DNA from 2 places in the Cytobacillus sp. Hz8 genome. Region 1 is predicted to be linked to the other one. Evidence: predicted binding sites of a transcription regulator. Region 1 holds the regulator's gene; the other holds the start of a gene.
The links. The regulator NrdR, encoded in region 1, represses ribonucleotide reductase genes. The targets are predictions, from matches to a motif close to AACACNATATATNGTGTT.
Positions count from the first base shown of each region.

Region 2: a site for NrdR is predicted at 13,096-13,113, ahead of ACE38V_RS03370 (vitamin B12-dependent ribonucleotide reductase). Genes of this name have one in related genera too.

Region 1 covers NZ_JBHKFI010000009.1:159,275-174,565, forward strand. The annotation lists gene ACE38V_RS13100 (winged helix-turn-helix domain-containing protein) at 409-1,125, shown strand; gene pnpS (two-component system histidine kinase PnpS) at 1,122-2,891, shown strand; gene polA (DNA polymerase I) at 3,202-5,835, shown strand; gene mutM (DNA-formamidopyrimidine glycosylase) at 5,860-6,699, shown strand; gene ACE38V_RS13120 (hypothetical protein) at 7,215-7,361, opposite strand; gene ytaF (sporulation membrane protein YtaF) at 7,419-8,051, shown strand; gene coaE (dephospho-CoA kinase) at 8,074-8,673, shown strand; gene ACE38V_RS13135 (glyceraldehyde-3-phosphate dehydrogenase) at 8,834-9,862, shown strand; gene speD (adenosylmethionine decarboxylase) at 10,463-10,843, shown strand; gene nrdR (transcriptional regulator NrdR) at 11,077-11,538, shown strand; gene ACE38V_RS13150 (replication initiation and membrane attachment family protein) at 11,651-13,057, shown strand; gene dnaI (primosomal protein DnaI) at 13,063-13,992, shown strand; gene ytxC (putative sporulation protein YtxC) at 14,175-15,023, shown strand.
Region 2 covers NZ_JBHKFI010000002.1:74,041-89,331, reverse strand. The annotation lists gene ACE38V_RS03445 (alkaline phosphatase) at 153-1,529, shown strand; gene ACE38V_RS03440 (SIMPL domain-containing protein) at 1,602-2,279, shown strand; RNA gene ssrS (6S RNA) at 2,326-2,510, opposite strand; gene ACE38V_RS03430 (hypothetical protein) at 2,673-2,822, shown strand; gene efp (elongation factor P) at 2,917-3,474, opposite strand; gene ACE38V_RS03420 (M24 family metallopeptidase) at 3,496-4,557, opposite strand; gene ACE38V_RS03415 (YqhR family membrane protein) at 4,674-5,183, opposite strand; gene ACE38V_RS03410 (DUF1385 domain-containing protein) at 5,475-6,422, shown strand; gene ACE38V_RS03405 (SA1362 family protein) at 6,479-6,871, shown strand; gene ACE38V_RS03400 (patatin-like phospholipase family protein) at 6,924-7,808, opposite strand; gene ACE38V_RS03395 (hypothetical protein) at 8,158-8,472, opposite strand; gene ACE38V_RS03390 (hypothetical protein) at 8,584-8,913, shown strand; gene ACE38V_RS03385 (VOC family protein) at 9,063-9,446, shown strand; gene ACE38V_RS03380 (helix-hairpin-helix domain-containing protein) at 9,513-9,713, shown strand; gene ACE38V_RS03375 (MmcQ/YjbR family DNA-binding protein) at 9,790-10,149, shown strand; gene ACE38V_RS03370 (vitamin B12-dependent ribonucleotide reductase) at 10,399-12,957, opposite strand; gene ACE38V_RS03365 (lipoate--protein ligase family protein) at 13,303-14,139, opposite strand; gene ACE38V_RS03360 (rhodanese-like domain-containing protein) at 14,320-14,703, shown strand; gene gcvPB (aminomethyl-transferring glycine dehydrogenase subunit GcvPB) at 14,756-15,291, opposite strand, start outside.

The sequences.
Region 1 (15,291 bases):
TTCGTAGGAATCTCCCGCTTCAAAAAGACGCAAGGTTGTTAAGCGGTGAGTAGTTCAATAAACCAGTCTACCACTATGAAACCATTCATTTACTCTTTGAAATTATTGATGTTAATAGAATAAATCATACGATTTCCCTTCATGTGAAAGTTACAAATGATAGCAAGGACGTTGTAAGTAAAGGGACTTTAGTAGTTTGTCCTCCACATCGTTTAGAAAAAATTGATGGAAAAGTCCTAGAAAATTTTTAAGATACCTGGGATATCACTTTTGGTTTTAGGGATTTTAAAATGAAATTTCATAAATCAAATCCTCAAGATAAGAAAAATTCTCCTCAAAGATTTTGGATATATTATAATAACAATAGGTACTTTGGATTTTAGGGAATCTATTTGATGGAGGAATTTTATGGCGAAAAAGGTACTTGTAGTTGATGATGAACAATCAATCGTTTTTTTACTCCAGTACAACTTAGAACAAGCTGGATTTGAAGTAATTACAGCCTATAATGGGGAAGAAGGGAAAAATCTCGCAATATCAGAAAAACCGGATATTATTATCTTAGATTTGATGCTCCCTGTTTTAGATGGAATTGAGGTTTGCAAGCAGCTTAGGCAGCAAAAAGTGCAAATTCCAATCTTAATGTTAACCGCGAAGGATGATGAATTCGATAAGGTTCTTGGATTAGAATTAGGGGCGGATGATTATATGACAAAGCCCTTTAGCCCACGTGAAGTCATTGCTCGGGTGAAGGCTATTTTGCGAAGAACACAGGTTCAGGAAAACTATAATGAACCAGTCGTTGATCAAACGGAATATATTGAACTTGGAGATTTGAAAATCTTTGCTGACCAATATGAAGCCTACTTCGATTCAAATTTGCTTGAACTCACTCCAAAAGAATTTGAATTATTATTGTATTTGGCGAAAAATGTGGGGCGTGTATTGACAAGGGATCAGCTATTAAGTGCAGTATGGAATTATGATTTTGCTGGTGATACTCGAATTGTCGATGTACATATTAGTCATTTACGTGAAAAAATAGAGCAGAATACTAAAAAGCCTGAATATATTAAAACGATTCGGGGATTAGGCTATAAACTCGAGGTGCCTAAAAAAGAATGATTAGATTCCGTAAAAGGCTTCTCTTTACTTTAATTACACTGATTATAACTGTATTAATTGGCCTTGGTTTAGTTTTAGGGCAATTGTTTAAAGAATATTATCGTCAGGCCTTTGATGAGAGGTTAAATAAAGAAGTCAGCCTTGTGGCAACCTATTTCACTGATCATCAAAATTTGGAAAAAATTGATGCAGAGAAACTAAATCATTTAAGTAAAACGTTGGATTCTAGAATAACGGTCACACGTACAGACGGAAGGATTATCTATGATAGTGGGGAAAGTCATTTCATCACGCATAAGCATAATCAGGAAATCATTAATGGATTGCTTTCAGGAAAATACAAAAAAGCGGATGATTTTGATATAGGAGAAAAACGAAAAGTACATTATTATTGGAAAGAGCTTTCGCATAGCGATCAAATGGATGGTTATGTATTTGTCAGCACCACCTTAACAGAAATCAAAAATGCTTATAAACAAATTTGGTGGATTTTGACAAGTAGTCTTAGCTTTGCCTTGGTTTTTATCATGATGCTTGGACTGCAAATCACAAGGCGATATACAAAGCCGATTGAGGAAGCAGCCAATGTTGCGATGGAGTTAGCAAATGGGAACTATCTTGCTCGGGTACCTGAGGATCAAAGTAAGGAAACCGGGCAGCTTAGTAATTCAATCAACGATTTGGCGAAGAACCTGGAAGAAATGGTCCAGGTACATGATATACAACGAGATCGTTTAGCTACTTTGATTGAAAATATCGGCAGTGGACTACTTTTGATTGATAGTAGAGGGTATATTATTTTAATCAATCGCGCATTTAAGGAAATTTTCCATGTTAGAACAACGGATTATCTTTATAAGCTTTATTACGAAGTGATTGATCAGGATGAAGTCATTAAATTAATCGAAGATATTTTTCGTACTGAACAAAAGGTAAAAAAACAATTGCTCCTTCCATTATCGATTGAAAGAAGGCATTTCGAGATTTATGGCGTCCCTATTATTAGTACAAATGATGTGTGGAAAGGTATATTATTAGTATTTCATGACATAACCGAACTAAAAAAACTTGAACAAATGAGAAAAGACTTTGTCGCAAATGTTTCCCACGAACTTAAAACTCCGATTACTTCGATAAAAGGTTTCTCAGAGACCCTTATTGATGGGGCGATGTTTGATCAGAAGATGATGACAGCTTTTTTAAATATCATCTTAAAAGAAAGTGATCGTCTCCAAACTCTAATTGAAGATTTATTAGATTTATCGAAAATAGAGCAGCCAGAGTTTACTTTGAACTATCAAAAGACAAATATGGTATCTCTATTAAGAGAAGTCATTGAAATGCTGAAGGGAAAAGCAAATAAGAAGAACATTGAGATTGAGTTCAAAGTACCGAATGAGGACATGGTTGTGGAAATTGATAATTATCGGATGAAGCAAGTATTTATTAACTTAATCACCAATGCCATTTCATATACTCAAGAGGGAGGAAAGGTATGCATTGCTATTGCTTCAGATGATGAGAAGATTTTTGTCATGGTCCAAGATACAGGAGTCGGGATTGAAAAAAAGGAAATTCCTAGAATCTTTGAGCGATTTTATCGAGTTGATAAGGCGAGAAGTCGCGAATCAGGTGGGACAGGTTTAGGCCTTGCTATCGTTAAACATATTGTTGAAGCCCATAGGGGCCATATTACTGTAGATAGTAAGGTTGGAGAAGGGACGACCTTTACGATTGAATTAAATAAAACGAAGCCTAAAAATTGAAGAGCAATGGGTGAAGAGGGTTGGATAAATTTACAGGAATTTTACATATCATCCATTTTTCCTTTACATATGAATGATAGGATAAATGATGAAGACCCCTTCATCCAAAGAACCAAATGAAAAGGTGAAAGCCATTGGCTTTTGCCTTTTTCATTTGGTTTAAAGAAAAATAGGATGGATTGAAAAAGAAAAGCCAGTATTATGTTGAATCGGTTCGGAGTCAGCATTTTCCTTTCCAATAAGCCCGTGATAAAATATAGAAAGGAAAACGTTCGTTCTTATATGAAGTTTTAAGTTAGGGGGATTTTTTTTGCAAAAGAAACTGATCTTAATAGATGGAAATTCAATCGCTTATCGGGCTTTTTTTGCTCTTCCATTATTAAATAATGATAAAGGAGTACATACGAATGCCGTTTATGGCTTCACTATGATGCTGCAAAGAATTATAGAGGATGAAAAGCCAACCCATATGATGGTGGCATTTGATGCTGGTAAAACAACCTTTCGTCATAAAACCTTCACTGAATATAAAGGCGGAAGACAAAAAACACCACCGGAACTTTCTGAGCAATTTCCTTTAATCCGTGAATTATTGGATTCCTATGGAGTCTCGCGATATGAATTAGAGAATTATGAAGCGGATGATATTATTGGAACCCTCTCCCTTCAAGCTGAAACAGATGGATTTAAAGTAAAAGTTATTTCAGGAGATAAGGATTTAACGCAATTAAGTTCAGCACATACAACGGTTAATGTTACAAAAAAGGGGATTACGGAAATTGAAGAGTATACCCCAGAGCATATAAAAGAAAAATATGGCTTAACTCCAGAGCAGATTATTGATATGAAAGGGCTAATGGGAGATGCATCGGATAACATTCCTGGTATTCCCGGTATTGGTGAGAAAACGGCCATTAAACTGTTAAAAGAATTTGGAACTGTAGAAGATGTAATTGCATCGCTTGATAAAGTGAATGGGAAAAAGCTAAAGGAAAAGATTGAAGAATTTAAAGACCAAGCTCTTATGAGTAAACAGCTTGCCACCATTATGAGAGAAGCTCCTGTAGAGATTCAATTAAATGAACTTGAATATAATGGATTTCAAAAAGATAAGGTAATCGCATTATATAAAGATTTAGGCTTCCAATCCCTTCTTGCAAAAATAGATGATGATCCAGAAAGTATAGATGAAAAATCTTTTGAGGAAATTTCTTTTACAATGGTTGAAAAAATAGAGGATGAGATGTTCACAGAGAAAAGTGCCTTTTATGTTGAAATCCTCGAAGAAAATTATCATTATGCAGAGATTATTGGTTTTTCATTAGTGAATGAAAAGGGAAGATATTTTTTCCCAACAGATATGGCAGTAAAGTCACAAGCATTTAAATCATGGGCTGAAGACGAGACGAAAAAGAAAATCGTCTATGATGCAAAGCAATCAGAGGTATCCTTGCGTAATCATCATATCCATTTAAAAGGGGTCGAATTTGATCTTCTTATCGCGTCTTACATTATGAATCCAGCTGAGGCAGTTGGGGATGTAGCAACGATTGCTAAACGTTATGGCTTTGAAAATGTACAATCAGATGATTCCTTTTATGGAAAAGGAGCGAAACGTCAAATTCCTGAAGAAAAGCTGCTTGCCGAGCATTTAGTACGAAAGGCAGAGGCTCTTATCTTCTTACAGGAGAAACTTGTTCAGGCTTTAGAGGTAAATCAACAATACGAATTATTTCGGGAATTAGAAATGCCCCTTTCCCTCATTCTGGCTGATATGGAAGCCACTGGTGTGAAGGTCGATACAGAGCGTTTGCGTAAAATGGGTGAAGAAATCATTCAAAAGCTAAGTGAAATCGAAGGAAGAATCTATAAGCTGGCTGGAGAAATCTTTAATATTAATTCTCCAAAGCAGCTTGGAGTGATATTATTTGAAAAATTAGGATTACCTGTTGTAAAGAAAACAAAAACAGGGTATTCGACATCCGCTGATATATTGGAAAAATTAGAGCATAAGCATGAAATCATTAAAGAAATTCTCCAATATAGGCAACTTGGAAAGCTGCAATCTACTTATATAGAGGGCTTATTGAAGGTAGTTAATCCGAAGACTGGAAAGGTCCATACACGATTTAATCAGGCGCTTACACAAACAGGAAGACTAAGTTCTACTGACCCCAATCTGCAAAATATACCAATTCGCTTGGAAGAGGGAAGAAAGATTCGTCAAGTATTTATCCCATCAGAGGAAAATTGGGTTATGTTTGCAGCAGATTATTCACAAATTGAGTTGAGGGTGCTTGCACATATTGCTGATGATGAAAAATTGATCCAAGCCTTTAAAGAAGGTATGGATATCCATACAAAAACGGCGATGGAAGTTTTCCATGTTCAAAAAGAGGAAGTCACGGCAAATATGAGGCGTCATGCGAAGGCTGTTAATTTTGGAATTGTATATGGAATAAGTGATTATGGGTTATCACAAAGCTTAGGCATTAGCCGAAAAGAGGCAGGGCACTTTATTGATCGTTATTTAGAGAGCTATCCAGGTGTGAAAGAGTATATGAGTGAAATTGTTCGTGATGCAAAAGAAAAAGGCTATGTGAGCACCTTATTGCATCGAAGAAGATATTTACCTGAAATTACGAGCCGAAACTTTAACATTAGAAGCTTTGCCGAACGGACAGCCATGAATACTCCGATTCAAGGAAGTGCTGCAGATATCATTAAAAAAGCGATGATTGATATGGCAAATCGCTTGGTTGAGGAAGGACTACAGGCCAGACTTTTATTATCGGTCCATGACGAATTAATTTTTGAAGCACCTCAAGAGGAGATTGAAAGGCTAAAGATTGTGGTTCCAGATGTAATGGAGCACACAATTGAATTAAAGGTTCCATTAAAGGTGGATTATGCATATGGTTCTACTTGGTTTGATGCAAAATAAAATAGGAGGGAGGTGGGTTCGATTATGCCTGAGCTTCCTGAGGTAGAAACGATTCGAAGAACTCTAGAAGAACTAGTCCTTCATAAAAAAATAAAAGCGGTAACGGTCAATTGGCCCAAAATTATCAAGCAACCGGAAGTAGAGCAATTTAAAGATGCTCTTCAAGGTCAAACGATTCTCGAAATGGGAAGAAGGGGAAAATTCCTTATTTTCTATACGAATGATTTTGCTTTAGTTTCTCATTTGCGCATGGAAGGAAAATATGCTTTGCATCAACTAGGAGATGAAGTGACAAAGCATACGCATGTCATCTTTCATTTCACAGATGGGACTGAATTGCGTTACAAAGATGTACGAAAGTTTGGCACGATGCACCTTTTTCAAAAGGGAACAGAAATGGAAAGCCTTCCTCTATCCCAATTAGGACCTGAACCATTTTCAAAGGAGTTTCGTTTTGAAGAGTTTCAACGCAAATTATTGAAAACAAATCGCATGATTAAATCTGCGCTTTTGGATCAAAAAATCGTTGTTGGTCTAGGAAATATCTATGTTGATGAAGCTCTCTTCCGTTCTAAAATTCATCCTGAGCGGCTTGCAAGTCAATTGAAACAGAAAGAAATGAAGAAACTTTATAAAGAAATCAAGCTGACTCTTTCTGAAGCGGTTAAAAAGGGAGGAAGCACGATTCGTTCGTATGTAAACTCACAAGGACAGATGGGAATGTTCCAATTGGAGCTATTTGCCTATGGCCGTAAAGGTGAGCCATGCAAACGGTGTGGAACGGAAATGAAACGAAAAGTGGTTGGAGGAAGAGGCAGTGTTTACTGTCCAAAATGTCAAAAAAATGACAATAGTGCTGTTTAAGCTAGTGATGTTGTTTCGAACAGATCTCAATTAAAACTCAGCGTAGGGCTTCTGATTTAGACTCGATTGCAGTCTGAATCAGTTGCTAACAAAAAACAAAGTTTAAGACAAGAGACTGTATGGAAGAACAAAAGCATAATTGACAAAGGGAAGCGGGTGTAGAAGATCATTCTTCATCCCACTTCCTTTTTTATCCCACTCTTAACGGACAGTAAGACTCCCACTTCAAGATTCTGAGAATGCGAAGAAGATAAGTGGGAGATCAACTGTCCGTAAAGGTCCGACGAGGGATTAAGGTCCTAGTCAGGCGAAGCCACAGGACGTGGCGTTATTGAGCGTGATAAGTGAAATAAGATTTTTCTTTGGGCTTCAGCCCTTAGAAAAATCAATCAGGCTCTGCGTGACTAACCATCAGTGGGGGATGGATGGCAGACTGCAGACTAAAGGCGCGACGTCAATCGCAACGTCTGCACACTTCACGTCCTGTGCGTCGAAAACCCCCACTGATGGAAGTTTCACTTTATGCTTAAGAGAATACTGATTGGCAGCAGTGATGAGGATCGACCAAGTAGCGCCAATTTTAGGAATAAAGCATACTCTGTCTTCGCCAAACGCTTGCCAATCGGCGAGTTTTCTCTATCTGTAAACTTTTTCATTAACATTGCAATCCCTCCTTCATATACTATCGTAGCGTTTGATAGGAAGGAGCTAATCCAACCATGGGATATACATTATCACTGATACTTCTTGCCTTAGCTGTTAGCATTGACAGCTTTAGCGTCGGATTCACCTACGGACTCAGGAAAATGCAAATTCCTTTTAAATCCATTGTCATTATAGCAGGCTGTTCTGCGATTGTCCTTATGTTGGCAATGGTAATGGGGCATGTTATTCAAAAGATAATTTCTCCTCATGCTGCTGAAAGTATTGGAGGGATTCTCCTTATTATTCTTGGGGCATGGGTGATCTTTCAATTTTATCGACCAGAAAAAAAGGTTCAACAACCAGTAGAAAAAACAATTGTCAATTTTGAAATTAAATCGCTTGGCTTAGTCATTCATATTTTAAGAAAACCAATGTCTGCGGACTTTGACCAGTCAGGGACGATTACGGGAATTGAGGCGATTATGCTTGGTTTTGCATTGTCCTTAGATGCTTTTGGGGCAGGAATAGGAGCAGCTATGTTAGGATTTTCCCCATTTTATTTAGCTCTTACTGTTGCTTTTATGAGTTCATTATTCGTTTATATTGGTTTAAAGTCGGGCAGACTTCTTTCAGGTGGAAGCTGGTTAGAGAAGTTTTCGTTTATTCCCGGAGTGATATTAATTATAATAGGAATATGGAAAATGTAACTAGTGGAAAGGAATTTGCTTCATGTCCATTGTTGTCGGATTAACTGGCGGGATTGCTAGTGGAAAAAGTACCGTCTCCAATATGCTTAAAAAAAGAGGATATACGATTATTGATGCTGATTTAGAAGCAAGGCTGGCCGTTGAAAAGGGAGAACCTGCCTATTTCGAAATTATCGAATATTTCGGTGAAGATGTCCTCTTAGATGATGGGTCAATTGATCGAGCAAAGCTGGGCTCGATTATTTTTCATGATGAAGAAAAAAGATTAAAACTAAATAGCATCGTTCATCCAGCCGTTAGAAAAAGAATGCTTAAAAAGAAAGAACAAGCATTAGCGTGTGGGGAAAAGCTGATTGTTCTTGATATTCCCCTATTAATTGAAAGTAAATTAACCAGTATGGTGGAGAAAATTATCCTTGTCTATGTGGATGAGGAAACGCAATTAAAGCGATTAATAGCACGAAATCAATATACAGAAGAAGAAGCACAGGCAAGAATGAATTCGCAAATGCCTTTAAAAGAAAAGATTCCTTTCGCGGATAAAGTCATTAATAATAATGGTCTTATTGAGGAAACAGAAGCACAGCTAAGCCAAATTTTAAGGGAATGGGATGTGCTTTAGACTGTAGAGAGATTAGATGTCTCTCTCTTTTTTATTGCCTAAATAAGAATCAAATATTTCAAATTCAGCAATTTATTCATCACAAACAAGGACTATTATGTTATACTAATTTTAAAATTCAAACAAAAAAGTATAACATTTATGCGGAAGGGGCCGTAAAATGAAGGCAAAAATTGCGATTAATGGGTTTGGGAGAATAGGGAGAATGGTATTTAGAAAAGCCATTCTTGATGAAAATTTAGAAATTGTGGCTATTAATGCTAGCTATCCACCGGAAACGTTAGCACATTTAATAAAATATGACACAGTACATGGGAAATTTGATGGGGATATAAGTGCCGAGGAAGAATCCATTGTGGTGAATGGCAAAAGAGTTAAACATCTAAGCAATCGTAACCCTGTGGAATTACCTTGGCGGGAGCTTGGAATCGATATTGTTATAGAGGCAACGGGAAAATTTAATGCAAGGGAAATGGCAGCCCAGCATTTAGAAGCAGGTGCTCAGAAGGTGATTCTCACGGCACCAGGAAAAAATGAAGATGTAACCATTGTTATGGGTGTTAATGAAAGCGTATTAAATATAGATGATCATAATGTGATTTCAAATGCGTCGTGTACAACGAATTGTCTTGCACCTGTAGTGAAAGTATTAGATGAGCAATTTGGTATTGAAAATGGATTAATGACGACTGTTCATGCATTTACAAACGATCAAAATAATATTGATAATCCTCATAAAGATTTGCGAAGAGCGCGTGCATGCGGTGAATCCATTATTCCAACTACAACTGGGGCAGCGAAAGCATTGGCAAAAGTGATACCACACTTAAAAGGGAAACTACATGGAATGGCGCTTCGCGTACCAACTCCCAATGTATCGCTTGTTGATTTAGTTGTGGACCTTCGTAGAGATGTGACCATTGAAGAAGTCAATCAAGTGTTTGAGACAGCTTCAAAGGGATCCCTGCAAGGAATTTTAGATATTACAAACGAACCATTAGTATCAGTGGATTTTAATACAAATGAAAACTCTGCAATTATTGATGGACTTTCCACCATGGTCATTGGAGGCAACAAAGTTAAGGTGTTAGCGTGGTATGATAATGAATGGGGTTATTCATGTCGCGTTGTGGATTTAACTAAATATGTAGCACAAAAATTGCTAAAGTCCAAAACGGTTAACGTTTAGTCGCAAATCAATGATTTTGAATATAATATAAGACTAACTTTTTATGGAATTTTCATAGAGAAAACGAACCGTTTCTCCAATCTTTGAAAATTTTCTTTAAAGGTTGGTCTTTTTTTCCCACTCTTAACGGACAGTAAGACTCCCACTTCAAGATTTTGAGAATACGAAGAAGATAAGTGGGAGATCAACTGTCCGTAAAGGTCCGATAAGTTCAACTAACCATCAGTGGGGGGATGGATGACAGACTAAAAGCGTGACGTCAACACACAAGTCTGCACACTTCACGTCCTGTGCGTCGAAAACCCCCACTGATGGAAGTTTCACTTTATACGCAATGAAAAGTTTCAGGCGGTTTTATAGGAAATGGATCATAAAAGGGTAATTTCTAAAAATGAATAGAATTGCAGGCTTGGGTAATTTTTTTTATTAAGCATGTTGCAAAAAAAAATCAAACCAAGTATACTAATGCTCGTGAACTTCTTGAGATTTGGTGATTTTTCTACTTAAAGGGTTAGGACCTCTTAGGACTAACTTTCCCCCGTGGTAGTTATAACCCAAATGAAAAAGGGATCTTCATTAAAGTAAAGGGGGAAATTGAATATGGAAACGATGGGTCGTCACGTTATCTCTGAGTTATGGGGTTGTGATTTTGAAAAATTAAATGACATGGATCAAATTGAACGAATTTTTGTAGATGCTGCATTAAAGTCTGGTGCGGAAATTAGAGAGGTAGCATTTCATAAATTTGCGCCACAAGGAGTAAGTGGAGTTGTCATTATTTCAGAATCACATTTAACTATTCATAGCTTCCCGGAGCATGGATATGCAAGCATCGATGTGTTTACATGCGGTGACCTAGACCCTAATATCGCTGCAGATTATATTGCAGAGGCATTAGGAGCTCAAACGAGAGAAAACATTGAAATCCCAAGAGGTATGGGTCCTGTTCAAGTTAAACAGCCAAAAGCAAATGTCCTATAATGATATAGTACAATGACTAGAGGTGACATACATATGCACCTCTTTTTAGATGGAACAATACATAAATTGAATATAAATAGTCTATATATAAGTTTTACCAAAAGCAATCGGTGAGAAGCTGATTGCTTTTTTTCTTTGGGAGTGCTTGTTGTAATACTTGTACTAAAACCCTCTTTTATATAAGATATTAGTAAGAAATAGTCGAAAAGGAATATTGATTTGGAGCTGATCATATGAAATGCCCTTCATGTCAAAATAATAATACACGAGTGCTGGATTCTCGCCCCGTTGATGAAGGACGCTCAATTCGCCGCCGAAGAGAATGTGAAAAATGCGGTTATCGGTTTACTACTTTTGAAAAAGTGGAAGATATTCCATTGATTGTCGTGAAAAAAGAAGGAACGCGGGAAGAATTTAGCCGTGAGAAAATTTTACGCGGCCTTATTAAGGCATGTGAAAAACGACCGGTTGCTTTAAAGGAACTGGAGTTTATTACTTCTGAGGTAGAAAAGGAACTTAGAAGCCAAGGAGTTTCTGAAATTAAAAGTGAGGTCATTGGTGAAATGGTCATGGATCGCTTAGCGAATATTGATGAAGTAGCTTATGTCAGATTTGCTTCTGTTTATCGACAATTTAAAGATATAAATGTATTTATTGAAGAATTAAAGGAATTATTGAAAAAAGACCAATCATAATGGTTACTCAATTCATTTCCATTCAATATTTGTTTTAGAATATCGTTTCATTACATCCTCATTTATTTGAGATTGGATCTTCTTTTAAACATTTGAAAAAAGGATTGAAATAATGATGCAGCTTTGGAATAAACTAAGACCTATGGATCGATATGTGGTTACGTCAAATGGGCTATTGCAAGAATATGATCGAAGAATTCTCACTTTTTTGTATCAACCATTAATTGGGTTAGAGTCATATGGTTTATATATGAATTTTTGGTGTGAGTTAGAAGAAAATCGTCTTCGTTCAAATAAGGCATCATTACATCGGGATTTAATGCATCTGCTTGGGGAAAGCTTAAGCAATATTTATTTGTGGAGAACCAAGCTTGAAGGGATTGGATTATTGAAGACATTTGTCAAGGAAACCGAGGAGGAGCGCCTTATCATCTATGAATTACAGCCGCCGCCATCTCCAGAACTTTTTTTTAACAGTGGGGCGTTAAATATTTATTTGGAGCGTAAGGTTGGTGAAAAACAATATCTCCGTCTGAAACAATATTTTAGTGATAAGCTTATTTCTAAAAACGGATTTACTGAAGAAACCATCCCTTTTGAGGAAATATATACTTCTATTTCTGATAAAGCCCTACAGGAATCAATTGAATTAGAAAAAAAAATGGATTTTCAATCAGATAGAAGGTTTATTGGCAGTGGAGAAACGCCTAAGATATTTACAAATGCCGAAGCTTTCATCGATATTGATTTTATTATAAATCAATCGAAAATGATTCCACCTGAAGCCTTTACACCACTCGTTAAAAAGACAATGGGGATTCTTGCTTTTGTCTATGGAATCGATGCCATCAAAATGATGCAGCTCGTACTAGATGCTTTTCAACCGAACACGGATGAAATCAACGTGGATGAGTTAAAGGAAAATACAAAAACTTGGTATCAATTTAATCATAATGATAAATTGCCATTACTAGTAGATAAAATACAACCCCCTATGCTACATTCACTCTCCGAACCACCCAAAAATAAAGAAGAAGAGCATATATATTACTTAGAAACTACCTCGTCAAGACAACTTTTAATACAATTAGCTGGTGGGGCAGAGCCATCCCTAGCTGATTTGAAATTAATCGAAGACATTATGACAAAGCAAAAGCTCGAGCCTGGGGTTATGAATGTATTAATAGAGTTTGCTATGATCAAGCAGGATATGAAATTAAATAAAAGTTATATCGGGAAGATTGCCTCCCATTGGGCACGAAAAAATATTAAAACGGCTAAAGAAGCGATTGAATTTGCACGGAATCAGGATAAAGAATATAAAGAATATGCAGCCAATCGCTCACAAAAGGTCAATACTTATAAAAGAAAAGCGATAAGAACGGAAGTCATCCCTGATTGGTTTAAGAATCAAGATCAAGAAGCAGAGCAAAATACCGAGATTGAAAAGGATTTCGATTTCGAAGAAGAGAAAAGAAAATTGGAAGAGGAATTAAAACAGTTTAGAAAAGAGAGGTGATGAGTGTGGAAAGAATTAGCGATACCATCAGCCGGCTTTCAAATCATCAAGATTTTCAAAAAAGGCATGAGCGATTACGTAGCCAAATTCTAAGCGACCCATACGTGAAGAATTTTATCCAGGAACATCGGGACGAATTAAATCAAGCAATCATAGACCGAGGATTAAACAAACTTTATGAATTTATTTCGCAAAGCAAAGAATGCCATGATTGTCCGAGCTTACAGCAGTGTAAGAATATGCTTCAAGGCTACAGCCCTGTCCTTGTGATTCGAAATCAAATGATTGATATTCAATATGAAAAATGTCCACGTAAAATCATGGATGAAGAACATAAAAAGCATGAGAAGCTCATTAATAGTCTTTATGTTCCAAAAGAGATTTTACAGGCCACATTTTCGAATCTGGATATTGACGAAGGAAGATTTAAAGCCATCCAATTTGCTAAGGATTTTGTCAAGAATTATCATCCTGAAAAGTGGATGAAGGGCTTATACCTTCATGGCCCATTTGGAACGGGTAAAACCTATATTTTAGGGGCGATTGCCAATGAATTAGCTGAAAGAAAGGTTTCTTCTCTTATAGTTTATGTTCCGGAATTTCTAAGGGAAATAAAGAGCTCCATTGGTGAGGACAATTTAAATCAAAAAATTGATTTAATCAAAAAAGCCCCTGTTTTGATGCTGGATGATATTGGTGCTGAGTCCATGACGAGCTGGACGAGAGATGAAATATTAGGGACCATCCTTCAATTTCGGATGATGGAAAAACTGCCGACCTTTTTTACCTCTAATTTTAATTTTAAAGATCTTGAGCAGCATTTAACTTATAGTCAACGTGGAGAAGAAGAGGCGATAAAGGCCGCGCGGATTATGGAACGGATAAAGTATTTAGCTACCGAAATTTTAGTTCAAGGACCAAATCGCCGTAAATAAGATTATGAAGAAAAGCGAATCCAAATGGGTTGGCTTTTTTTTGATGAATGAAAAGTCATGCTGAAAATGGAGTCGATTTATTTTTATTTTAATCAGGAGGATGAGTTATCGGTTAATACTTCTAAATTGGTCAAATTCCCCATATACATGAGACAAGGATTTCTAAAAAAGGGGGGATCTGATTGATTGAAATCATATTCCAAAATAAAGAAGATGCAAAGAGATTATTCGGCTTTTTTAAATCAAAAACAGAGTTGAATGAAATTCTTCTCGAAGAAGATAAAAATAGAGGAATTGTTCGTTTTGAAACTTTTTTAAACCAGTCGAAACACATATTGAGTGAAACCTTTTATCAATTTATATTGAATATTAAACAGGTGGATTGGTTCAAAAGAATTTTGCGTGAGCAGTATTATTATGAGGATGAGGACGAGCAACAGCAAATTTTAGCTATTATCCAATCTATTCTTGAAGGAAAGCGGGAGGATTTATCTGTCTTTATTAAGGAAGCAATCAATAAAGAGAGTGTCCGAGAAACAATTGAGGATATGTTTAAGAATCAAGTTTCTTTCTCATTTGATTCCTTTGTACGTTTCCGTTTAAGACCCTACATGGATCAACTTATTTCTTATGTAGAGCTTTCGATTGATGAATACAAAATGGAACAAGAATATCAAATATTTATTCAAACCTTGAGGGAATTTCTTTCCGTGAAAGACTCAAAGGTGAATGACTTGCATTTACTTTTTGATGAGGGGATAACGTTTTATGACGAGAGCTATGAAGAAATCAAAAGGAAAGAGCTGATGCGGATGATTGATCGAAAGCTGATCTCGAATCATCCGGTTTATATTGATTCTGTTACGATTGGACCTCTCTTATCGATTGCGCCAAAGCAAATTCATCTTTATACAAATGATGTGGAACAGCCATTAATCCGCACCATCCAAAATATTTTTGAAGAACGGGTGGAAATAATGCCTATCTCAGCTTTTTATCATGATCAAAGTGAAATTGAAGAAAAATTGTAAGTTGCCCTTGATTTTCAAAATTTAAGGCTCTATAATTACGTACATAACATTGAAATATGAAAAAAGTTATGATGAGGACAAGGGTATTCCTTTACGGTTACTAGAGAGGGAAGGCAAGGCTGGAACCTTCCTAATACGATTAGAGTACTTACCACCTCTAAACTTCAACCATGAAAGCTGAAAAAATGTTCGTATGCTTTTTTTCAATCACTATTGGTTGACGGGAAACCGTTATCGAACTAATTAAGTCATTTCACCTCCTGAGGTA
Region 2 (15,291 bases), on a different contig from region 1:
TACATACTATGGATAATGCGTCCCACCTGCGTTCTCTTAATTAAATGTATGCCTGCTTGACCACATTATGACTTTTTTCAAGAGAGAATCTCATTCTAAGACATCCCCCTCTTATTTTTTATGAGGATTAAAAAATGGAAAAGGAGTTTTTTATGAAAAAAAATACTATTTGCTTTCTCCTTTGTGGATTGCTCATTGGTGAATATTCATTTACTAGCAGCGTCTTTGCACAAACAAAAGAAATTTCTAAACCCAAAAATGTTATCTATATGATTGGCGATGGAATGGGCTTTGGACAAATGGAAATTGCTCGTTTATTTGAGCATGGAAAAAGTGGAAAACTATTTATGGAAACTTTGCCAAACGTTGCCTATGTACATACAGATTCAGCTAACCAATTTGTTACAGATTCAGCTGCGGGGGGAACTGCATTAGCAACAGGATTTAAAACCAATAATGAAATGATCGGGATGAAGCCAAATAAACAGGAAATCGATAGCATTCTTGATAAATTTAAAAACGATGGCAAAAAAACAGGTATCATCACAACCAGCTCCGTTACCGACGCGACTCCAGCTGCCTTCACTGCGAGCGTATCCGACCGCTGGGCTAATCAACGGGACATTGCCTCTCAACAATTAAAAAACCAAGTAGATGTTCTCTTGGGGGGTGGTGCCAATAAATTCAAAAAAACAGCACCAGACGAGAAGGATCTAATTACTGAATTTCAAAAAAATGGGTATACCTTTGTCACCAATAAGGAAGAACTTGCAACCGCAAAAGGAGAAAAACTGCTTGGTTTATTTAACCAAAGCCATATGAACTTTAAAATTGACCGTGATGAGAAAAAAAGCAAGGAGCCATCCTTAACAGAAATGACAGAGAAGGGACTCGAGATTCTAGCTCAAAACCCAAATGGGTTTTTCTTAATGGTAGAGGGAGCACGTATCGACCATGCCTCCCATTCAGCAGATATCACAAGCATCTGGAAAGAAACGATTGAATTTGATCAAGCAGTCCAATATGCCGTAGAATGGGCCAAAAAAAAGCAAGATACCCTTGTTGTTGTAACAGCAGATCACGAAACGATGGGCATTTCTGAGCCGGAGCCTATAAACATAAAGGCACTTAAAAATATTTCAGTGTCTTCATCGTACATGGCAGACTTAGTAAAAACAAAGGACAAAAAAATAGAGGATATAAGAAAGATGAAGGAAGTTTTGCAACGTTATGCCCATCTCCAATTAAACAATCAAGCAATCACGGATTTTATTAATACATGTAATCATGAAAATGAAATGGTTTATCAGGAATCCCATATTGCTTGGGAAATTGGCAGTCTGATTGCTGCACACAATCATGCAGGAGTTAGTAGCAATGAAAATCGCTTACTTAGTAGTACAGGTGGGCATACAGGCAATCCAGTCCCTTTATTTGCCTTTGGAGATGGCAGTGAAGAATTTGAAGGTGTCTTAAATAATGTAGATGTCCCAAGAATTATTGGTAAAATAATGGGCTATCCACTTTGAATTTGCGCATTTTTTTTTTCTTTCCAAGTACATTTAATATAAAAAAACTATTGATGGCAAGGGGGAGGAATTTTGCAACATTTTCGCGGGTATCCTTATTATCAAAAGACAACAAGAAGTGAATCCTTCACAATGAAGGTCATTGGCGAGGGAATAGTTAATGCGCAGCCAGATGAAGCGAATATTATTCTTGGGGTGTCAACAGAACATCGCGAATTAAAGAAAGCCCAATCAGATAATGCTGAGATTATTCAAAAGGTGCAAACAGCTCTTCAAAAAATAGGGATTACAGCAGATGATATCAGAACTACCGAATATTCCATTTATCCACAGTACGATTATGTAGACAACAAGCAAATATTCCGTGGATATAAGGTAGATCATTTGTTAAACATCACGGTTTCAGACATTCAAAATGTTGGTGCGGTTGTAGATACAGCAGTAACTAACGGAGCAAATACAATTAGAAATATCGAGTTTTCCTTATCCAATCCAGATGCTTTTTACAAACGCGCCCTCACACTTGCCATGAACAACGCCCTTGATAAAGCCGAGACCCTTGCAGGTTCTTTAAACATTCAATTAATTAAAACTCCACTATCTATATCGGAAATAATGGAAACGAAACCTATCCCGATTCCATTTGCAACCTTTCAGAATGTCAAGGCCGCGACAACAACACCGATTGCACCAGGAAAATTACAAGTCCGTTCCATGATTCAGGCCATCTTTTGTTACTATCAAAAATAAGCATCAAAAAGCGATAACCAAATGGTTATCGCTTTTTCATTAAACGAGAGTAGCCGCGATTGCCGCCGATTCATATGGAGTTTCATACCTGCTCCAACAGGTGGGTATTCGCACAATCTCCTTCAGACGTCCTCTAGGTGTGCAAGGCATGCTGTCAAAGGTTAAATATTGAATTCCCTAAACTTAAGTAAAGGTTGAAATTTCATATACAAACGAACAACGCAGCTTCAATGTACTCATTATAATACTATATTTTTTTTAAAACAACAACAGGAATTCACAACCAATTAAACTCCATTATCAAAAGGTACCGGGCTTTTGTTAACTCACTCCCCAAATCAAATCATAATTTCCCTTATTCTGTTCATAATAACAAGGGAAAGGAGCATGGATATGGTGAATGTAAACACAAAAGACTTCTTGAAACATCAGCACAAGTCCACCTATTTAGATAACACGAAAAATAAAAATCAAACATCTGATCCAGAATATAATAATAAAAATAATACTGATATGTCTGTAGGAGCTACCGGACGAGAGTAAAACAGGTTTACAATCCCAAAAAATCCCGATGTAGTCATCTTGACTAATCGGGATTTTTTGGGGGAGATTTTAAAGTCTCTCCTCTGATAAAAGATTAGGCACGAGAAACATAACTGCCCTCAGCAGTATTAATGATTAATTTATCGCCTTGATTCACAAAGAATGGTACTTGAACAACAAGTCCAGTTTCTAATGTTGCAGGCTTCGTTCCACCAGAAGCAGTATCACCTTTAATACCTGGTTCTGTTTCCGTAACTTCTAATTCAACCGTATTTGGAAGTTCAACACCAAGCGTTTCCCCTTGGAACATCATAATTGAGACTTCCATGTTTTCTTTCAAGAATTTCAATTCATATTCAATGGAAGATGCAGGTAACTCAATTTGTTCATAAGATTCATTGTCCATGAATACATGTTGATCCCCGTTAGCATATAGATATTGCATTCTACGGTTATCGATTTGTGCTTTCGCCACTTTTTCACCTGCACGGAAAGTTTTTTCTTGAACTGCCCCTGTTCGAAGATTACGAAGTTTTGAGCGTACAAACGCTGCACCTTTCCCTGGTTTAACATGTTGGAAATCCATTACACGCCACAAACCACCGTCCACTTCAATTGTCAAACCAGTACGAAAATCGTTAACAGAAATCATTCAATAAATCCTCCTAATATTTTAAAGAATAATAAGTTCTTTTGCTGAGTGCGTTAGCAATTCATTGTGATCATTTGTAATTATCGTATCATCTTCAATACGAACTCCACCTAATCCTGGAATATAAATACCAGGTTCAATCGTTACAATCATTCCAGGCTCGAGGATGATATCTGATTTCATAGAAAGAGCTGGGCCTTCATGGATTTCAAGACCGATTCCATGGCCGGTTGAATGGCCAAAATACTCCCCATATCCTTTTGCAGAAATATAATCCCTTGTCAGTGCATCAGCAGCTTTACCACTAATTCCTGGTTTAATTCCTTCGATCCCCTTAGCTTGAGCGTCGAATACAATTTGATAAATTTCCTTTAATTTTTCATCAGGTTCAGAAACCGCAATGGTTCTTGTAATATCTGAAGCATATCCTTTATAATAAGCTCCATAATCTAGAGTGACAAAATCACCTTTTTCAATTACTTTTTCACTTGCGACACCATGAGGTAATGCAGAGCGATATCCTGATGCAACGATTGTATCAAAGGAAGATGACGTTGCTCCAGCTTTTCTCATAAAGAACTCTAATTCATTCGATACCTCAAGTTCTGTCACTCCTGGACGAATGAAATCTAAAATATGTGTAAATGCAGCATCAGCTATGTTCGCTGCTTCCTTTAATATCTTAATCTCTGCGTCTGTCTTAATCAAGCGTAACTTTTCTACCAAATCTGAAACTGGCACTAATTCGGCTTTTACTTCCTCTTCATAGGTTTTATATTCTGAAAAAGTAACATGATCTTGTTCAAAGCCGAGTCTTTTTATTCCGAGATTTTTCACCTGAGTGGCAACTTCATCAAGAATCGTGCCTCTTTGTTTCACAATTTCAAAGCCTTCGCATTGTTTAGAGGCCTGCTCAACATAACGGAAATCTGTGATAAAAAGAGCTTTTTCGGAACTAATTAGAACAACTCCTGATGTACCTGTGAAGTTTGATATGTATCTGCGGTTATATGCACTTGAAATAAGAAGCCCATCAATCCCGAAACTGGTAAAACCCTCACGTAATCTCTGTAATTTATCCAATGTCCTCTCTCCTTTTTTATCCATGCTGATAAAAATAATGAAAAAACAGAATTCGCATTATTTCATTATCAATATGAATATTCTATCATATTATTTTTTAAGTCGACCACTTTTTGCTAAGTAGACGAAGGTTGTTTTTTTCGATTACGAATTTCATTTTCTTCAAAGGAAATCGAATACCCAATAAATGTGCCATATAAAATATAAAAACAGAGTGAAGTGATAATCGTTGTTTTTCCAAGCTTCGAAAAGGGGTCCATACCTGGAAACAGAGGATTGAGCACGAAAAAAACAAGCAAGAATAGGATAATTCCATATAAAGCCCCTACCCACATGCTTTTAAATCGCCTTAATGCAACGTAATAGATTAAAGCAGCAACAATAGAAAATACCCCTATAAAAATAATGGAAATCACAGTTCCTAACCAACCATATTTCCAATTTCCCACTGTCCATGGCTCGAGGACAATATTTGGGCGAATTTCAGTAAAATGAAATAAATATGCAAAATAAGCTAAGCCACTCCAGAAGATCCCCCCAAAAAGTCCTGTTACAATCACCATCATGATAAATGACATTGGTTCTTCACGTTGGTTTTGTTCTAATGTTTCATCTTTACTCATCATTCATGCACCTCCAATATTAGTATGTCCAGCGTCAAAAAAGATTACCATCGGAAAATCAATATCTTTTTTACAGAATTTAATGATTCATGATACTCTCCTCTAGAGGTTTTTAAGAATATTTAGTAAAATATAATTAGATGTAGAATTCAATTGTATACAATCCGAGAAAACAAGTCTCATCTATTTCCCTTCGGAGTTGCCGAGCTTAGAGTAAATTCAAATTTTGAGCTTTGAAAAAACGCATTTGCAGTTACATCGAGAATAAATGAATATAGGTTGGTGTTTTCATACATGGAAAAAAATTCAAAACCCGTTTATGGAGGTCAAGCTGTTGTTGAAGGGGTAATGTTTGGTGGAAAACACCACACGGTTACAGCGATTCGTAGAAAGGATTCGACTATTAATTATTATCGTCTTCCTAGAGAAGTGAAAAATGGCCTTGCAGCAACATTAAAAAAAATTCCTTTTATCAGAGGAATTGTCGCCATTATCCAGTCCAGCGCTAATGGTGCAAAGCATCTAAATTTTTCAACAGAACGCTACGAATTAAACCCTGAAGATGACGAAAAAATCAAGGAACAGGAAACATCTAAATTATCGATGATTCTTGGAGTAGCAACAATCGGAGTACTTTCCTTTCTCTTTGGTAAGTTTATTTTCACCTTAGTTCCCGTTTTTCTTGCAGTATTGACAAAACCTATCTTTTCAAGTCATTTAAGTCAAGTATTAGTAGAAAGCTTTTTTAAGCTTGTATTATTATTTTGCTATATCTATTTTGTATCGATGACTCCAATCATTAAAAGGGTTTTTCAATATCATGGTGCAGAACATAAAGTCATTAATACTTTTGAAGCCGGAAAAGAATTGACCGTCGAAAATGTCCAGGCACACTCCCGTTTACATTATCGTTGCGGTAGCAGCTTTATTCTTTTTACAGTCATTGTGGGAATCTTTATTTACATGTTTGTTCCAGCTGATCCACTTTGGGTGCGTATTCTCAATCGCCTTGCCTTAATTCCCGTCGTTTTAGGGGTTTCCTTTGAAGTCCTGCAGCTTACAAATAAATTACGAAACATACCTGTATTAAAATACCTAGGATATCCTGGTTTATGGTTACAACTTCTTACCACAAAAGAACCAGCTGATGACCAAGTCGAAGTGGCGATTCTATCCTTCAAGGAATTAATGAGAATGGAAAATGAAACAAATCAAAGGGAAATAATCAAGGAAATATTATAAAGAAGAAGTTTGGAAGTTTAAAAAACTAGTTTTATGCTTATTATGCTCTTAGGGAGGTGGCTTTCTTGAAATATCGAGCTTCAAACATAATTGTCATTACTCTTTTTACTCTTGCAGTAATTGGAATTATCGGTAACCTCATTGAAGATCCCATTCATGTCCTAAAAAGTATTGCAGCTTTTTTAATCCTTGGCTTCGTTGTTTTTATCATTGTTCGACGACTGTATATTGCTAAAGCTGGCCCTAAAAATCGAGAGCAACAAGCATTTCGTAAAGCAGCAAAAAAATCACAAAAAAGATACACTCAAAAACAACCTAACAGAAAAAGTACATCCAGCAGCTCTTTAACAACAATAAAAAAACATAAAAATAATTTAAAGAAATCCTCTTCACACTTAACAGTCATTGAGGGAAAAAAAGGCAAAAAAAAGAACCGGGCATCCTTTTAGTCCGGTTCTTCCTATTTTATTGAATATTCCATCAAATAACGTTTCCATTTTTTTAAAAACTCCAATGGTGAAAAAACTTCTCTGCACTTACCTTTCCCAATTCCATTAGGTCTTTTTTCATTTCATCCGTTAGGCTAAATTCTGTGGCCATAACCCCTTTTGTTGGAATAAAGATAATATTTTTTTCTAGCTTCCTTGAGATGTAACGAGCATCATGTGCATCCTTCATCGTAATAAACAAAGCTTCAAATAACTGAATTGCATTCGTGATTTTATGATTATTTTCACCTCCAATAAGCGGGCTTAGCTTAATACCAAGGACAGGTCTTTCCTTTTTTACATTTTCTTGATCAAATAACCACATGGGAAAATTACTCAAAACTCCACCATCAACAATCAGACTGGTTCCAGTTGCAGAATGCAGCTTTACCGGTTCAAAAAAATATGGAAGACTGCAGCTCATCCGGATAGCTTTAGCAATAGGAAAGGTTCCTGGATCCATACCGAACTGTATTAAATCATCAGGTAGAACCACTAAACGATTATTTGTCAAATCAGAGGCAATAACTCTCAATGTATCTTTCTCAAGATCTGAAAAGGTGTATAAACCTCTTGCAGCAAGTTTGTCTTGAATCCATTTTTCCAATTCATTCCCCTTGTATAACCCTAATCTCCAATAAAGATGAACCCATTTTAATACTGGAAAATGAAGAAATGGATATCTTTTATCTAGAAATCGTCTTAAGTCAATCTCATTCAACAATTGAAATATTTCCCTACTGGTATATTTAGCTGCGATAAGCGCTGCAATAATGGCACCGGCACTTGTTCCTGCAACTCTTTTAAAGCAATATCCTCTTTTTTCTATCTCTTCGTATGCACCAATTAAGGCAAACCCCTTTATGCCACCTCCAGAAAAAACTCCGTCTATATTCATTCGAGCACTCCTTAAAAGAGATATTGATACATACTTAAGCGCTCGGATAGAAAAATAGTACAGTGTACAAGCCAATATTTTTATAGACAAAAAAAATCATCACACATAAAGGACGGAAAAATTGCGGTATCATTTCCTCAACTTCTGGAACGAGAAGAGGCATTGAGTCCCCAGGTCAGCCGGGGATGACTGCATTTCTCAGTAAGAGAGGAAAATAATGATAGGTACTGAAATATTATGATAGGCTCTATCAAGTTTTTATTCACGGGAGTTGTGAAGGTTTGAAACTTGTGAGGTAAATTACAAGTTTAATAAAACCTTTACCCGTAAAAACGTCAAACCTTAACTGTTATTTATTTTGAGGTTCAGCATGTTTTTTACCTGTTACTGAAGATTGCTGAACATGATGGTTTTCATCGTAATTATAGTAGTAGGTACTATCTTTATCATCCTTAAAAACAACTGCAATATCATACGCTTTTTTACCGACATTCTTTGTGCTTCGTTCAATGGACAATTTACCTATTTCATCTGAACTATAATGTTTCTCATTAACCAAATAGTCCTTAACGTCGAGTTTAAGCTGTTGTGCGTAGGCTTCGTCCGCCTTCAAAGGAGTAGTTCTGTAATAAATAAAAACTCCAACTAAGATGACAACCACCAATATGCCTATACCCCAAAATTATTTATTCATCAAAATGCTCTTTTTCCTTATTTTTACATATATGTATATAGCTGTAAAACCGTTGCTTCACATACCAAGGAAGGTAAAAAGTTGAAAAAGGTTTTCGAAGTATTTATTTCTGTGTTTCTCTTAGTCTCTGGAACTCTAGCATTTAACTCATCTAAGACTTCGGCATCAACTAAATATCCCGGTAAAAAAATTTATGCAAAAGCAGGTGATATTCTCATCACCAGCAAGAAAACAACAAGCTTTTATACTGGACATGCTGCTATTGTTACAGACAACTTACATGTGGTTGAAATCGCTGGCCCGAAAAAGCATCCTGCAATTTGGTCTCTAAGTACATGGCTTAAAAATTACAAGCTTAAAAATGTAGTACGATTAGATAGTACCTCTGCTGCAAAGAAAGCAGGGAAGTGATTTTATAAAAAAGGGTATTCAGATCATTGTGTGACTGGATTAAGAGTTGTAAAAAAGGCAGGATTCATTGAAGGAAAATTTATGATATTTACCGAACTATTATTAGTGAAGTATTGTCTTAAAATATTTGAGAAGTTAGGTGATATTCTATGCAATTGGCTTTAAGGTATATGATTTTGTACGTTGAAAATTTAGAACGTTCAATCACATTTTATCGAGACTTACTTGGTTTACCCGTTCGAGCTGAACATGGTACATACGTAGAATTTGAAACTGGTAGCACTGTCCTTGCAATAAACACCCGAGAAAATGTCGCTGAAATTACCGGATTAAATATCCCCGAATCAATTAATCATTCTCAAACATTTGAACTAGGTTTTGTTGTTGAAGATGTAAATACAATCGTTGAAAAACTTCGTGGCCATGAAGTCCTCATAATAAGTGAGCCTGTGACCAAACCATGGGGGCAAATCGTTGCTTATGTTGCAGATCCGGATGGTCATTTCATAGAAATATGTAGTGCTTTAGATTAAGGTAGACTGTTATGACAGAAGAAAATTCCATCCTAAAGGAGTTTCGGAAATTCCCGGAGTAGGGAAATCGATTGCTCAAACTTATATGATTTAGGAATTCGCTCTCTTTATCAACTGAAAGACCTTAATCCAGAAGAAATGTACAAAGAGCATTGTATCCAAAAAGGGACAGTTGTTGATCGGTGCGTCCTTTACGTTTTTCGTTGTGCGGTCATCTATGCCTCAAATGAAAAACATGAGCCCGAACTATTAAAATGGTGGAACTAGAAGGACTAAATTACTCTGAAATAAAGGGGAATTTTCTTCGGAATCTTTTAATTACCCGTAAAAAGGAGCACTTTTAATGAAAAAAGAAAAACTACAATCATTTTGTATGACATTAACTGGCACAACACATGATTACCAAGAAGATTGGCAAGCAGATCGTTATCATGTTGGTGGGAAGATGTTTGCAATGTTTGGCGGAGATTCTGACGGGAAGTCTATTATTACCTTAAAATGCGAACCTAATCGTGCCGAAGAGTTAAGAAAAACTTGTAAAAATATTACCCCTGGCTATTATATGAATAAAACACATTGGAACTCTGTTTATATTGATTCAAATATTCCCTTTGATTTCTTAGAGAATCTAATTCAGCATTCTTATAATTTAGTTTTTGAAAAATTAACTAAAAAAGCTCAAAAACAAATTATTGCAAAGTAGTTATAATGCCAAATTGAATTGCTATGTGTTGTTTCAGCAGTCTATTTTCATAACCTTTATTCCGTTAAAGAGCGCGATTGTGAAATAAAAAGTAAAAGGGATAATACATATTGGTCATGTATAATATGTATTATCCCTTATTTTTTATGACTTTTTATCATTTAGGTCTTGATAATAAAACAACGGTACATCTTTTTTATAAACGGTACGACTTTATTTCAAAGCCACATCTCCCGTCCTTCTCTAAAATTATAATCCACATTTTAATTGAGCATTACAGTTATCACAGGTATTACATCCGCCAATTTCTTTAACTTTTCCTTTACGGCAAATAGGACATGTGTTTCCTACCTCAGAGCCAATTGTCACATCTGTTGAGCGAAGATCACTAATTGTATCTACTAAAACGACATGTTGTTTTGGTTTCTCTAAGTGATGGTGATGATCGTCTAATTTATTTTCTTCTGCCTTTAGGGTAAGAACTTGACTATCACGTGAACCATCAACATAGACGGTTCCTCCCTTAGCTCCGCCGCGATATAGTCTTTCATATACTTTTTCAACTTGTTCAACACTATAACCTTTTGGTGCATTCACTGTTTTGCTGATTGAGCTGTCAATCCAGCGCTGAATCACGCATTGCACATCTGCATGTGCTTCTGGTTCTAATTCCATTGCCGTTACAAACCAATGTGGTAAATGATTCTCATCCGCATCCGGATTTTGATCTAAGTATTCCTGAACGATATCTGCTTTTACTTCAATAAATTTACCAAGCCGGCCACTTCTGTAATAAGAGAAGGAGAAATATGGTTCAAGACCTGTACTTACCCCTACCATAGTCCCCGTGCTTCCAGTTGGGGCAACAGTTAGTAAATGGGAGTTTCTAACTCCGTTTTTAAGAATAGATTGTCTAATATCTTCCGGCATTTTTTTCATATATCCAGTTGAAATGAATGCTTGACGAAGTCGATTCGTATCATCTTCTGTTTGCCCAGTTAAAAATGGGAAGCTTCCTTTTTCTTGAGCTAATTTAATGGATTCACGATAAGCTGTTGTAGCAATCGTTTCAAATACCTTATCTACTAGTTTATTTCCTTCTTCGGAACCGTATTCTGTTTCACAATAGATAAGTAGATCATGTAGACCCATAACACCTAGTCCAACACGTCGCTCACCTAGTGCTTGTCTCTTATTTTCTTCCAAAAAGTAAGGAGTCGCTTCAATGACGTTATCCTGCATTCTTACGCCGACTTCAACCGTACGCTTTAACTTCGCATAATCGACAGTCTTTGTTTCTTTATTTGCCATCTCTGCTAAGTTAACAGCAGCTAAGTTACATACGGAATATGGTGCAAGCGGCTGCTCCCCGCATGGATTTGTTGCAACAACTCTTTGTCCATAAGCCTTTGCATTCGTCATGTCATTGGCATTGTCAATAAAGAAAATACCCGGTTCTGCAGAATAAGTAGCGCAAATATTAATTAAATTCCAAAGCTCTTTGGCACGTACTGTTCGATAGACGCGAACCTTATGACCCATTTTTTCCCACTCACGCACGTCTCCTACCTTATGCCATTCCTCATTATAAATTTTCATTTCCTCTGTATCATAGCCTTCTACATCAGGGAAACGAAGTTCATATTCTGTATCATTTTCTACAGCATTCATAAATTCCTTTGTTAAGCAAATGGAAATATTCGCCCCTGTCAAAAATTCAGGATTATGAACGGAATAGTTTCCGCCTTCAGCTAATTTTTCTTCCGCTTCAGCAATGATGGCCTCTGTGAAACCGCCGTAGCCCGGTATATGTTTAAAATTAGTTATGCCTTTATGCATTGTCTTTTCTTGTTCTGTAAAGGGAGTGAACTTCAGTTTTTCCTTTGCGTATTTTCTAATTGTGTAATCTTGTGTATTGTCTAACAAGAAACGGAGAATTCTTGGGTTTTGCATTTTTGAGATGATAAATTCAATGATATCCGGATGCCAATCAGCAAGCATAATCATTTGGGCACCACGTCTTGAGCCGCCCTGTTCTACTAAATGAGTCAATTTTGCAATATCATCTAACCAAGAAACGGAACCGGATGATTTTCCATTTACCCCTTTTGCTAAGGTATTACGTGGCCGTAATGTAGATCCATTCGTTCCAACTCCGCCTCCACGGCTCATGATTTCCATCACTTGCTTACGATGTTCGGAAATGCCTTCACGGGAATCCTGTACAAACGGCATAACATAACAATTAAAATACGTTACATCTGTATTGGCACCTGCACCATATAGCACACGGCCTGCAGGAATGAAATTCAAATTGACTAATTCTTCATAAAACTTTTCAAACCATTCTTGTCTCTTTTCTTCTGTTTTCTCAACCGATGCTAATCCTGTCGCGTTTCTTTTAGCAATTTGTTCATAGTAAATCTCCAATGGTTTTTCAATTACATCAAGAGAACGTTTGATAATCCCGGATTTTACTTCTTCTGGATATTCTAAAGCACCTCTATATTCTTCTTCCACAAGCACATTTGCTATTTTTTTCTCCCAATCAATGTTGAGAATATAGCCTAGACCTCGTGCCGGAAATTTTGGATCCTCTTTAATGGTCAGAACAACAAAGTCCCCCTCCGTTAAAGTAATTTTCTTCGTATCCTTAAAAGTATAGCGGTCAAGCATGACTAATCTTGAAACCCCTTTATGAGTTAATGTCATATCAGATGTAATAGGATGGACTTGGGGAAATAAACTTATATCCTCATTCAAACGTTCTACATCAATATTCATTTTTCGTCCTAACGCAACAGACATTCAAGTACACTCCTTTAAATTCCAAACTAATATCATTTGTGAAAAACTAATAATCATCTAGTTGTCAAAATGGTAGTAACCTAAAGTTACCATAACAAATCTTCAAAATCAATATATGGTATTTTAAATATTTATTCAACCACTATATATTGTGTTTGATTCAATAAAATTTTATTTTGTCAAACTTCATTTTTCCTAAAAAAGATAGAATAAAAGAGATTTTTGATGTTTTACACCAAAAAACAAGAAATTTTAACAAATTTCAAAGCTTGCACTTTTAAAAACATAGGAAAAAAGTATGATTTTCGACAATATCCTACATTGAAAAAAGCGGCATAAGCCGCTTTATCTTTTATAATTCCATTCATCGCTTTCGTACTTTTCATATGCAAGATTCAATACGTATTGATGTTGTTCCGCGGTTAATTGATATGGTACAAGCTCTATGTCTAGCCCTTCCGCAAAACCTTTTTTAAAAGCAATTTTTGCCTCGTCCAAGCTAATTTGCCGTTTACTGATTTCATTGATGGCAACTGCTTTATCCTTAAAGCCTTTCTGCATTCTCTCTCTTACCCGCTCATTCGGATATTTAAAAAGACTAAATAATTTATCCTCATCTAAATCCAATAATATAGATCCATGCTGCAGGATCACTCCTTTTTGCCTTGTTTGTGCGCTTCCTGCTACCTTTCGACCTTCGACAACAAGCTCATACCAGCTAGGAGCATCGAAGCAAACCGCTGACCTTGGACTCTTTAATGCCTCTTTCTCTTGATCCGTTCTCGGAATAGAAAAATAAGCAGCAAGGCCAAGATTTTGAAAGCCTCTTAAAATCCCCTCTGAAATAACCTTATAGGCCTCTGTTACGGTTTTAGGCATATCGGGATGATCTTCTGTAACAATCACACTATAGGTGAGTTCATGTTCATGCAATACCCCTCTACCACCTGTAGGGCGACGGACAAAACCCAATTGATGCTCCTTTACAGCATCGAAATTTATTTCTTTTTCCGCCTTTTGAAAATAGCCGATAGATAGAGTGGCAGGATTCCAACCATAAAAACGAATGACAGGTGGAATATCGCCATGGCTATGCCAATCGAGCAATGCTTCATCAAGCGCCATATTATAGAAAGGTGAGCAATGACCAGAATCAATAAAAAGCCATTTTTCTTTTTCCACTATACATACCTCATTTATATTAAAAAAATGAATCAAGTTGCGATATTTAGTCTATCAAAACTCATGTTAAAAGCAAAGCAGGAAGAACTTTGCTAATATTTTTTTGTTTATTTCCTTTACTCATATGAGAGAAGACTTATATAATAGTAATGGCTTAGTTAGTTTGAAAGGAGATCAATCATGAGTCAACTTAAATTTGCTCTTATCGTACTAGTAGCGATTCTAGCTTATTCTTTATCTAGATGGTTATTTCAAAGAAAGATTGTCAAAACTCTTACTGAAGAACAATTTAAAGCAGGCTATCGAAAAGCACAATTAATTGACGTTCGTGAACCAAATGAGTTTGATGCTGGGCATATATTAGGAGCAAGAAATATTCCACTATCCCAAATGAAAATGCGTTTAAAGGAAATTCGTCCAGATAAACCAGTCTATCTATATTGTCAAAGCGGAGTCCGCAGCGGACGTGCTGCACAATTTCTCTATCGCCGTGGATACAAAGACCTTTCTCATCTCAAAGGCGGATTTAAAAATTGGACAGGTAAGGTCAAAACGAAAAAATAAGCTTTTAAAATCAAAGACCTTGTACGTTTCATTCGTACAAGGTCTTTTTTATTTATTTTTGATAACGTAATTTTGGTTTTCTGGCAGCTGTTGTTTCATCTAATCTTCCAATTATCGTTTGATGCGGTGCTTCCTGAACAATTTCCGGATTATCGATTGCTTCCTTGGCAATTTGAATCATCGCATCAATAAAAGCGTCTAGGGTTTCCTTAGATTCTGTTTCAGTAGGTTCAATCATCATGCACTCTTCCACATTAAGCGGGAAATAAATGGTTGGCGGATGGTAGCCAAAATCTAAGAGCCGTTTCGCAATATCAAGAGCACGAACTCCTAATTTCTTTTGTTTCTTCCCGCTTAAGACAAATTCATGCTTACAATGGGTATCATACGGAAGGTCATAATATTCGGCTAAACGTCTCATCATATAATTGGCATTCAGTACCGCATGCTCTGTTACCGCTTTTAACCCATCTGGACCCATAGAACGAATATAAGTGTACGCTCTAACATTAATTCCAAAGTTACCAAAATAAGGCTTTACCCTACCAATTGATTGAGGGCGATTATAATCCAGTACGTACTTTTCTC